Regions from separate parts of the Pantoea sp. F_5 genome, predicted to be linked through region 1. Evidence: predicted binding sites of a transcription regulator. Region 1 holds the regulator's gene; each other region holds the start of a gene.
What was found. Region 1 encodes sigma-54, which starts transcription at its own class of promoters, with help from an activator protein. Its sites were predicted from a motif close to GTTGGCACANNTTTCGCTNT; they were not measured.
Positions count from the first base shown of each region.

Region 2: F3I44_RS16000 (gamma-glutamyltransferase family protein) is a predicted target of sigma-54. The motif match lies at 830-849, and genes of this name have one in related genera.
Region 3: F3I44_RS21530 (circularly permuted type 2 ATP-grasp protein) is a predicted target of sigma-54. The motif match lies at 811-830, and genes of this name have one in related genera.
Region 4: glnK (P-II family nitrogen regulator) is a predicted target of sigma-54. The motif match lies at 1,300-1,319, and genes of this name have one in related genera.

Region 1 covers NZ_VWUO01000008.1:51,668-53,871, reverse strand. Annotated here, with positions in the region: gene hpf (ribosome hibernation promoting factor) at 48-335, opposite strand; gene rpoN (RNA polymerase factor sigma-54) at 357-1,790, opposite strand; gene lptB (LPS export ABC transporter ATP-binding protein) at 1,839-2,204, opposite strand, start outside.
Region 2 covers NZ_VWUO01000011.1:150,146-152,349, forward strand. Annotated here, with positions in the region: gene hpxU (MurR/RpiR family transcriptional regulator HpxU) at 1-746, opposite strand, end outside; gene F3I44_RS16000 (gamma-glutamyltransferase family protein) at 885-2,204, shown strand, end outside.
Region 3 covers NZ_VWUO01000024.1:16,718-18,921, forward strand. Annotated here, with positions in the region: gene oxlT (oxalate/formate MFS antiporter) at 1-35, shown strand, start outside; gene F3I44_RS23815 (hypothetical protein) at 294-464, opposite strand; gene F3I44_RS23820 (hypothetical protein) at 494-631, opposite strand; gene F3I44_RS21530 (circularly permuted type 2 ATP-grasp protein) at 867-2,204, shown strand, end outside.
Region 4 covers NZ_VWUO01000011.1:1,011-3,214, reverse strand. Annotated here, with positions in the region: gene F3I44_RS15295 (SmdB family multidrug efflux ABC transporter permease/ATP-binding protein) at 1-1,113, shown strand, start outside; gene glnK (P-II family nitrogen regulator) at 1,370-1,708, shown strand; gene amtB (ammonium transporter AmtB) at 1,743-2,204, shown strand, end outside.

The DNA.
Region 1 (2,204 bases):
CCATACTGTCGGCTCTGCGCGCCAGGCGCGCGTAGCTAGCGTGAAGGTTAGTGTTTTTTCAGTTTATCTTTGTGTTTGGTCAGCTGGCGGGCGAGTTTATCAATCAGCCCATCAATTGCCGCATACATATCTTCCGCTTCGGACGTGGCGTGCAGCTCGCCACCGTTCACGTGGAGTGTTGCGTCAGCCACCTGTGTGACTTTCTCAACCTTCAGGACAATATAGACCTGATTGATATGTTCAAAATAGTGTTCCAGTTTGGCAAATTTACCGCTGACGAATTCACGCAAAGGTGGCGTGATTTCAACATGTTGCCCGGTCAGGTTCAGCTGCATAGGTCTTCCTTCTCATTTCTGTCAAACCAGCTGTTTACGCTGGTTCGATGGCGGGATGGATAAAGACTCACGATATTTGGCGACGGTACGCCGTGCCACCATGATCCCCTGATCGGATAACATGGAGGTCAGTTTACTGTCGCTCAAGGGTTTGGCTGGATTTTCCGCCGAAATTAATTTCTTCACCAGAGCACGGATCGCGGTAGAGGAGGCTTCGCCGCCACCTTCCGTATTAACGTGACTGGAGAAAAAGTACTTCAGTTCAAAAATGCCACGCGGGCTGTGCAGATACTTCTGCGTGGTCACACGGGAAATGGTTGATTCGTGCATCTCAACGGCCTGGGCGATATCGGCCAGCACCATCGGACGCATAAATTCTTCACCCTGCTCGAAGAACGCCTGCTGCTGCTCAACGATACAGCGCGTGACTTTCAGCAGCGTATCATTACGACTTTCCAGACTCTTAATCAGCCAGCGCGCTTCCTGCAGATTACTGCGAATGAACTGGCTGTCGCTGTCATTGCGCGTTGCACCGCCCATTGCCGCGTAGTGCTGGTTAATCTTCAGACGCGGCACGCTGTCGGCATTGAGTTCAACCGTCCAGCGGTTGCCAACCTTACGCACCAGCACGTCGGGGATAACATATTCCGGCTCGCCGGTGTTGATCGACTGACCCGGACGCGGGTCCAGCGACTGAATCAGCAGCATCGCCTCTTTCAGCACCTCTTCTTTGAGGCGCGTGACGCGCATCAGGCTGCGGAAGTCGTGATTGGCCAGTAGATCGAGATGTTCGCTGACAATCAGGCGCGCTTCAGCCAGCATCGGTGTCTCTGGTGCATACTGGGAAAGCTGAACCAGCAGACAGTCACGCAAATCGCGTGCGCCCACACCAATCGGGTCAAAGCGCTGGATGCGTTTCAGCACCGCCTCAACCTCATCCGCTTCAAGCTCATCGTTGCCGATGCTGTCGAGGATCTCCTCAAGCGAGACGGTGAGATATCCGGTGTCATCGATAGCATCGACGATAGAGGTTGCAATCGCGCGGTCGGTATCGCTGAAAGGCGTCAATTCGACCTGCCACATCAGGTAATCCTGCAGTGACTGCGTGGTTTCGCCCTGATAGACCGGCAACTCATCATCCTGATAATCGGTACCGGTGCCGGAAGGGGTGCCAGCGGTGTAGATTTCATCCCAGGTGGCATCCAGCGGCAGCTCATCAGGCATCTCTTTCTGCTCAAGCGCTTCACGAGTATCCAGCGCTTCGGCTTCCGACGATTCCCGGGAGTCAATTTCGTCATGCAGATCGGTCTGCTCAAGCAGTGGATTACTTTCCAGCGCCAGCTGTAACTCCTGCTGGAGTTCAAGCGTGGAGAGTTGCAGCAGGCGAATCGCCTGCTGCAATTGTGGAGTCATTGCCAGCTGTTGGCTGAACCTGAGTTGTAAACCTTGCTTCATAGACAGGATGGTAGTTCCCAGGTAAACATCGGTATTAACGACACCTTATCAGAGTCTGAACTCTTCACCCAAATAAACCCGCTTAACCTGCTCATCCGCAAGAATTTCATTGGGTGTGCCATGCGCAATCAGGTGGCCCTGGCTGACGATATAGGCCCGCTCACAGACCGCTAACGTTTCGCGCACGTTATGGTCGGTGATCAGCACGCCGAGGCCGCTGTCACGCAGATGCTCAATGATCTTCTTGATGTCGATAACAGAGATAGGGTCAACACCGGCAAAAGGCTCATCCAGCAGAATAAACTTTGGATTGGCAGCCAGTGCGCGGGCAATCTCAACACGACGTCGTTCACCACCCGACAGCGCCTGGCCCATGCTGTCGCGCAGGTGCTCGATGTGAAACTCTTCCATCAA
Region 2 (2,204 bases), on a different contig from region 1:
TTAGCGATCAGGTTAACCAGACTCATGGCAGCACTGTAGCTGTCGAAGGCGGAGACGCTATCCAGCGGCGTACAGAGCTGCCAGCGTGCGAGCGCAATCACCGTCTGCGCCTGCGGCTCACACAGCGCCAGCAGCGGGATACCGGCAGCCTGCAGCTGCTGCATCAGCGGGCGGATGATGCGGGGACGACGGCGAAACGCCATCACGATCACCATGTCGTCCGGCGTAATATCCACCAGCTCCTCAGCCAGCGTCTGGCCCGGCTGCGGGAGGATATGCACCTGCGAACGCGCCTGCACCAGCTGCTGTCGCAGATGCAGCGCCACCGGATAGGCGTTGCGCATGCCGATGATAAAGACACGTTTAGCCTGCGCCAGCTGCTGAATCACCTCGTTAAAGTGCCGCGCATCCAGGCTGTTTACCCACTGCGTCAGGTTTGCCATCTCCTGCTTGTAGTGGCGCGCCAGCAGCGTGTTGCCCTGCACCGCATCCCGGTTATCGGTCAGCGGCATACCGCTCTGGCGCAGGATGCGAAGCTCATCACGCATATCCTTGTACTTCTCATAGCCGAGACGCTTGAACAGTCGACTGACCGTGGCTTTCGACACGCCACTAAGACGCGCCAGTTCGGCGCTGTTGTAACTTATCAGGTCATCGAAATGGTCAAACACGAAGTCGGCGATGCGCTGCTCCTGTGGAGAGAGCTGGGGATAGTGACTTCTGAGTCGTTCATCAAGCTGTTTCATAGGGCGTCCTGTAACTTTTGTTTCAGCAGAAGCTAGCACAATTTACGCCAGGTTAACCGACGCATTGTCAGCTGAGCATGAAAACTGGAACAGCTCTTGCTTTGTTATGGGTTCTGTCACCCAAAGAACGAGAAAAAGATGATTCAAAGCAATATGGCCCCGCAGGGGATGGCGGTGACGCCACACCATCTGGCGAGTGAAAGTGCGCTCGCGGTGCTACGTGATGGCGGTAATGCCATTGAAGCGATGGTGGCCGCGGCCGCGACTATCGCTGTGGTCTATCCGCACATGAACGGGCTGGGCGGCGATGGCTTCTGGCTGATTCTGCCGCCCGGCGGCGACCCTGTTGCTATCGACGCCAGCGGTGCCGCCGGTTCCCTGGCTCACCGCGATTTTTACGCCGATCACCCGACAATCCCACATCGCGGGCCGAAAGCGGCGCTGACCGTGGCCGGTACGGTCAGCGGCTGGCAGGAGGCGCTGACGCTCTCTGCAGAGATGGGCACCCCGCCGCTGCCGCTGGCCCGTCTGCTGCGGGATGCGATTCGCTACGCCGCCGACGGGATTCCGGTAACCGCCTCACAGACCGCCGCGACCACGAACTTCCTGAGTGAGCTGCAGCATCAGCCCGGCTTTCGTGCCCATTTTATGCCCGACGGCGATGTGCCGCAGCCGGGCAGCCGTTTTACCCAGCCCGCGCTGGCGAACACCCTGAGCCAGCTCACCGAAGCGGGACTCGACAGCTTTTATCGCGGCCCGCTGGCTCACCATATGGCCGACGAGATGGCGACGCTGGGCATGCCGGTGACGCTGGCCGATCTGCAACAGCATCGCGCACGACGCACGACACCCTTGCATCTCGCCCACAGCGAAGGCGACATCTGGAATATCGCTCCGCCGACGCAGGGGATGGTGTCGCTGGCAATCCTCGGCATCACCGATCGGCTGGAGATGACGGAGGCTGACGACGCGCAGACGGTGCACCGCATCGTGGAAGCCACCAAAAAAGCCTTTGCGCTGCGCGACAAACACATCACCGATCCGCGTCACGTTACCGAAGATGTGCAGGCGCTGCTGGATAGCGATCATCTTGATACGCTCGCCAGCCAGATCGCCGATGGCGAGGCCGCCGCCTGGGGCAACGGACGCGGACCGGGCGATACAGTCTGGATGGGCGTGATGGACAGCAGCGGCCTGGCTGTTTCCTTTATTCAGAGCATTTACCACGAGTTTGGCAGCGGTGTGGTGCTGCCCGGCACGGGCATCACCTGGCAGAACCGGGGCGCTGCGTTCAGCCTCGACCCTGACCATCTGCTGGCGCTCGCGCCCGGTAAGCAGCCGTTTCATACCCTCAATCCTGCCGCCGCGCGGCTGAAAGATGGCCGGACAATGGTGTATGGCGCGATGGGCGGAGATGGGCAGCCGCAGACCCAGGCGGCAATTTTCACCCGCCATGTG
Region 3 (2,204 bases), on a different contig from region 1:
GGTTTATGCAGGCACAAAATACTCTTTCACGCTGATTACCAGGAAGTGAATAAAGCGCTTAAAACAGCGTCCCCCGACTACGTGTATTGCCATTGAAAATACTTCGCCTGTCAGAACTCCGGGCGCATCGTTAAAACTCTGTTCGATAGCGGAGACAGTGACCACCCGCTGATCTTCATTCCCTTCTCTCCGTGATGTAAAACGCCCCGGCAGTCGGGGCAAAGTACTTTTTACCCGGTCCAGTAAGTGCCGGTCGATTCGACGGCGAGGAACGGTTTATAGCATTGCGTTTGCTACGCATCGGGAGCGGCAAACTTCTGCGGATAAAACACCCTGGCGAAGAACTGCACGGCCAGCACGTTACAGGAGGAATGGTACCAGATGCCAAAACTGCGACCGGCTTCAACCGCTTTCAGCGTGCTGATGCCTTTACGCGACAGCAGCAGCTTCAGGCTGGCACTCACCTGTTCTGCAGTAGTCTGCGTGCCCGGCACTAAACCGGCGGGTAGTGGAGCGCCCGCTTTTGGCGGTCTGGTGCCACCGCGACCAGATAGACATCCGGCTGCGCGGCAATAACTTTTTCCAGATTCACCTGCCCGAGCGCCCCCGGCAGATCAATAAAATCCCCCATATTACCGTTACCGTCTAAGCGACAGCTTCATGAGCTGAAGACGCCTGAGCCATGACCATTTTGTTGTTCACCACGCCACACTAAGCGCCATAGTAAGACATTGCTGCTCTGCGCCTGCACCAAAAAAGTGCTTTAACCCTTGCACTATCTCGGCTTTGTACCGTTCCGCTTCTTCTGAGGCTGGCACACTTTATGCTTGGATAGATTCACAGCCTTTAACGTCTGCGAGGTGACGATGCTGAATATCAATCTCTCCGCTTCACCCTTTTTTGATGAGATGCTTCTGGCTGAAGGCGAACACCGTGACCACTACGCCGCCTACTGGCAATGGCTGCAGCAGGCCGATCACCAGGCGGTACAGCGCAAGCGGGAAGAAGCCGCCCTCCTGTTTCACCGGGTAGGGATAACGTTCAATGTCTACGATGACGATAATGGTGCTGAACGGTTGATCCCGTTCGACAGCGTGCCACGTATTATTCCGGCCGCCGAGTGGGCCATGCTTGATGCTGGTATCCGTCAGCGTGTGCAGGCGCTCAATGCCTTTCTCTACGATATCTACCACGAACAACACATTCTGAAAGCGGGCGTCATTCCGGCAGAACAGGTTCTGGCTAACGAACAGTATCAGCCCTGTATGCAGGGTGTTGATCTCCACCGTAACATCTACGCACACATTATCGGCGTGGATATGGTGCGCAACAGTGATGGCGAATATTACGTCCTGGAAGATAACCTGCGTACCCCCTCCGGCGTCTCCTATATGCTGGAGAACCGTAAGATGATGATGCGGCTCTATCCGGAACTGTTTGCCCAGCAACGCATTGCGCCCGTAGAACGCTATCCGTCACATCTGCTGCAAACGCTGCGCGAAAGCTCCCCCGTCAACGATCCCACCGTGGTGGTATTGACCCCAGGCCGCTTTAACAGTGCTTACTTCGAACACAGCTTCCCGGCCCAGCAAATGGGCGTTGAGCTGGTTGAAAGCGCCGATCTGTTCGTGAAGGATGGCATGCTGTTTATGCGCACGACCGCCGGGCCATGCAGAGTGCATGTGATCTATCGTCGGGTTGACGACGCCTTCCTCGATCCGCTGGCGTTCCGCCCGGACTCCATGCTCGGCGTACCCGGACTGCTGTCAGTTTATCGGGCTGGCAATGTTGTCCTGGCCAATGCCATCGGCACGGGTGTGGCTGATGACAAATCTATCTACCCCTACGTACCGGATATGGTGCGCTTTTATCTGCAGGAAGAACCGATTCTCAACAACGTCCCAACCTGGCAGTGCAGGCATAAAAATGAGCTGTCGTATGTGCTGGCAAACCTCGAAAAAATGGTGGTGAAGGAAGTTCACGGCGCTGGGGGTTACGGCATGTTGATTGGCCCCGCCGCGAGCAAAGCTGAGCTTGCCCACTTCCGTGACCTGTTGCTGGCGCGTCCGCAGAATTACATCGCGCAAAACACGCTGGCGTTGTCCACCTGCCCTACGTTTGTCAACGACGGCCTGGCACCACGTCATATCGATCTCCGGCCCTTTGCGCTCAGTGGCGCGGAGATCCGACTGGTGCCTGGCGGG
Region 4 (2,204 bases), on a different contig from region 1:
CAGCAGGCGCGATTTGGTGAACGGATGGGCGAAGCGAGCCGCTCTCACTATCTGGCGCGCATGGAGACGCTGCGTCTCGATGGCTTTCTGCTGCGTCCTCTGTTAAGCCTGTTTTCAGCGATGGTATTGTGCGGGCTGCTGATTCTTTTCAGTTTTTCCGTGCCTGGGGTGTTTGAAGTGGGGGTACTGTATGCCTTTATTACTTACCTGGGTCGCCTGAATGAGCCGCTGATTGAACTGACTACGCAGCAGTCGATGTTGCAGCAGGCGGTGGTTTCCGGTGAGCGCATCTTTGAGCTGATGGATGCCGCCCAGCAGCAGTATGGTGCCGATCAGCAGCCACTGGCTTCAGGTCGTATTGCCCTGAATAACCTCAGTTTTGCCTACCGTGAAAGCCGCGATGTGCTGAGTGATATCAATCTTGAAGTCGCACCACGTGAGTTTGTGGCGCTGGTGGGTCATACCGGCAGCGGCAAAAGTACGCTGGCTAACCTGCTCATGGGCTACTATCCGGTGACGCGCGGCGAAATCCGTATTGATGACCGCCCGATTAGCGAGTTGAGTCATGCTGTGCTGCGCCGTGGTATTGCGATGGTGCAGCAGGATCCGGTGGTGCTGGCCGATACGCTGCTGGCGAATGTGCGGCTGGGCCGCGACATCAGCGAAGAGGCCGTCTGGACAGTGCTTGAACAGGTGCAACTGGCACCGCTGGCGCATGCCCTGCCGGAGGGGATTCATACCCGGCTGGGCGAACAGGGCAATAACTTGTCAGTCGGTCAAAAGCAGCTGCTGGCGCTGGCCCGGGTACTGGTTGATCTGCCGCAGATCCTGATCCTCGACGAGGCTACAGCTAACATCGACTCCGGCACCGAGCAGGCGATTCAGCAGACGCTTGCGACACTACGGCAACACAGCACGCTGGTGGTGATCGCTCACCGCCTTTCAACGATTATCGATGCGGATAAGATTCTGGTGCTGCATCGCGGTCGTGTGGTTGAGCAGGGCACCCATCAGCAACTGCTGGCGCTGCAGGGACGCTACTGGCAGATGTATCAGCTGCAGCAGGCAGGGGATGATCTGGCGTCGGGCGTACCTGTAACATCTGAAAGCTGACTTGCACCTTTTTTGCGCAGATTTATCGGAGTAATCTGTATAAATGCACTCCTTTGACGCCCTAAGCACCAAAGGAGTGCAGCCTCAGGCTGCAATCCCTGTCACATACCCTTTCTGTTTTGAATCTTCTTTAAATTATCCCTTGCTCCATCTCGTCTGACTCACTGATTAAGGTCAGATTTACACTCTGGCACAGGCTTTGCTTATATCCCTGCGTGTTCGTAAACGTTACCTATTACTCGCTGGAGGGGATCCAATGAAGCTGGTTACCGTCGTAATTAAGCCATTCAAACTGGAGGATGTTCGTGAAGCTTTATCCTCTATCGGCATTCAGGGACTGACCGTCTCCGAAGTGAAAGGTTTTGGTCGTCAGAAAGGCCATGCAGAGCTCTATCGTGGCGCAGAGTACAGCGTGAACTTCCTGCCGAAGGTCAAAATTGATATCGCGATTGCCGACGATCAGTTAGACGAAGTGGTGGATGTTATCAGTAAAGCGGCCTACACCGGCAAAATTGGCGACGGTAAAATTTTCGTGGCGGAACTGCAGCGCGTCATCCGTATTCGTACCGGCGAGACCGACGAAGCCGCTCTGTAATTAAGACTCAGTACTGTGATGGGATGGAATAAAAATGAATAAAATTTTCACTAAGCTGGGCCTCACCAGCCTGGCACTGTTACCCTCACTCGCAATGGCTGCGCCTGCCGTTGCGGACAAGGCTGATAACGCATTTATGATGATTTGCACCGCGCTGGTGCTGTTTATGTCAATTCCAGGTATTGCGCTGTTTTACGGTGGCCTGATTCGTGGCAAAAACGTTTTGTCGATGCTGACGCAGGTTGCTGTCACCTTCTCGCTGGTCTGCGTGCTGTGGGTGGTCTACGGCTACTCCCTGGCCTTCAGTGAAGGCAATGCCTTCTTTGGCGGTTTTGGCTGGGCCATGCTGAAAAACATTCAGCTCACCGCCGTTATGGGCAGTTTCTATCAGTATATCCACGTAGCATTCCAGGCCTCGTTTGCCTGCATCACTGTGGGCCTGATTGTCGGTGCCATTGCAGAGCGTATCCGTTTCTCTGCTGTACTGATCTTCGTC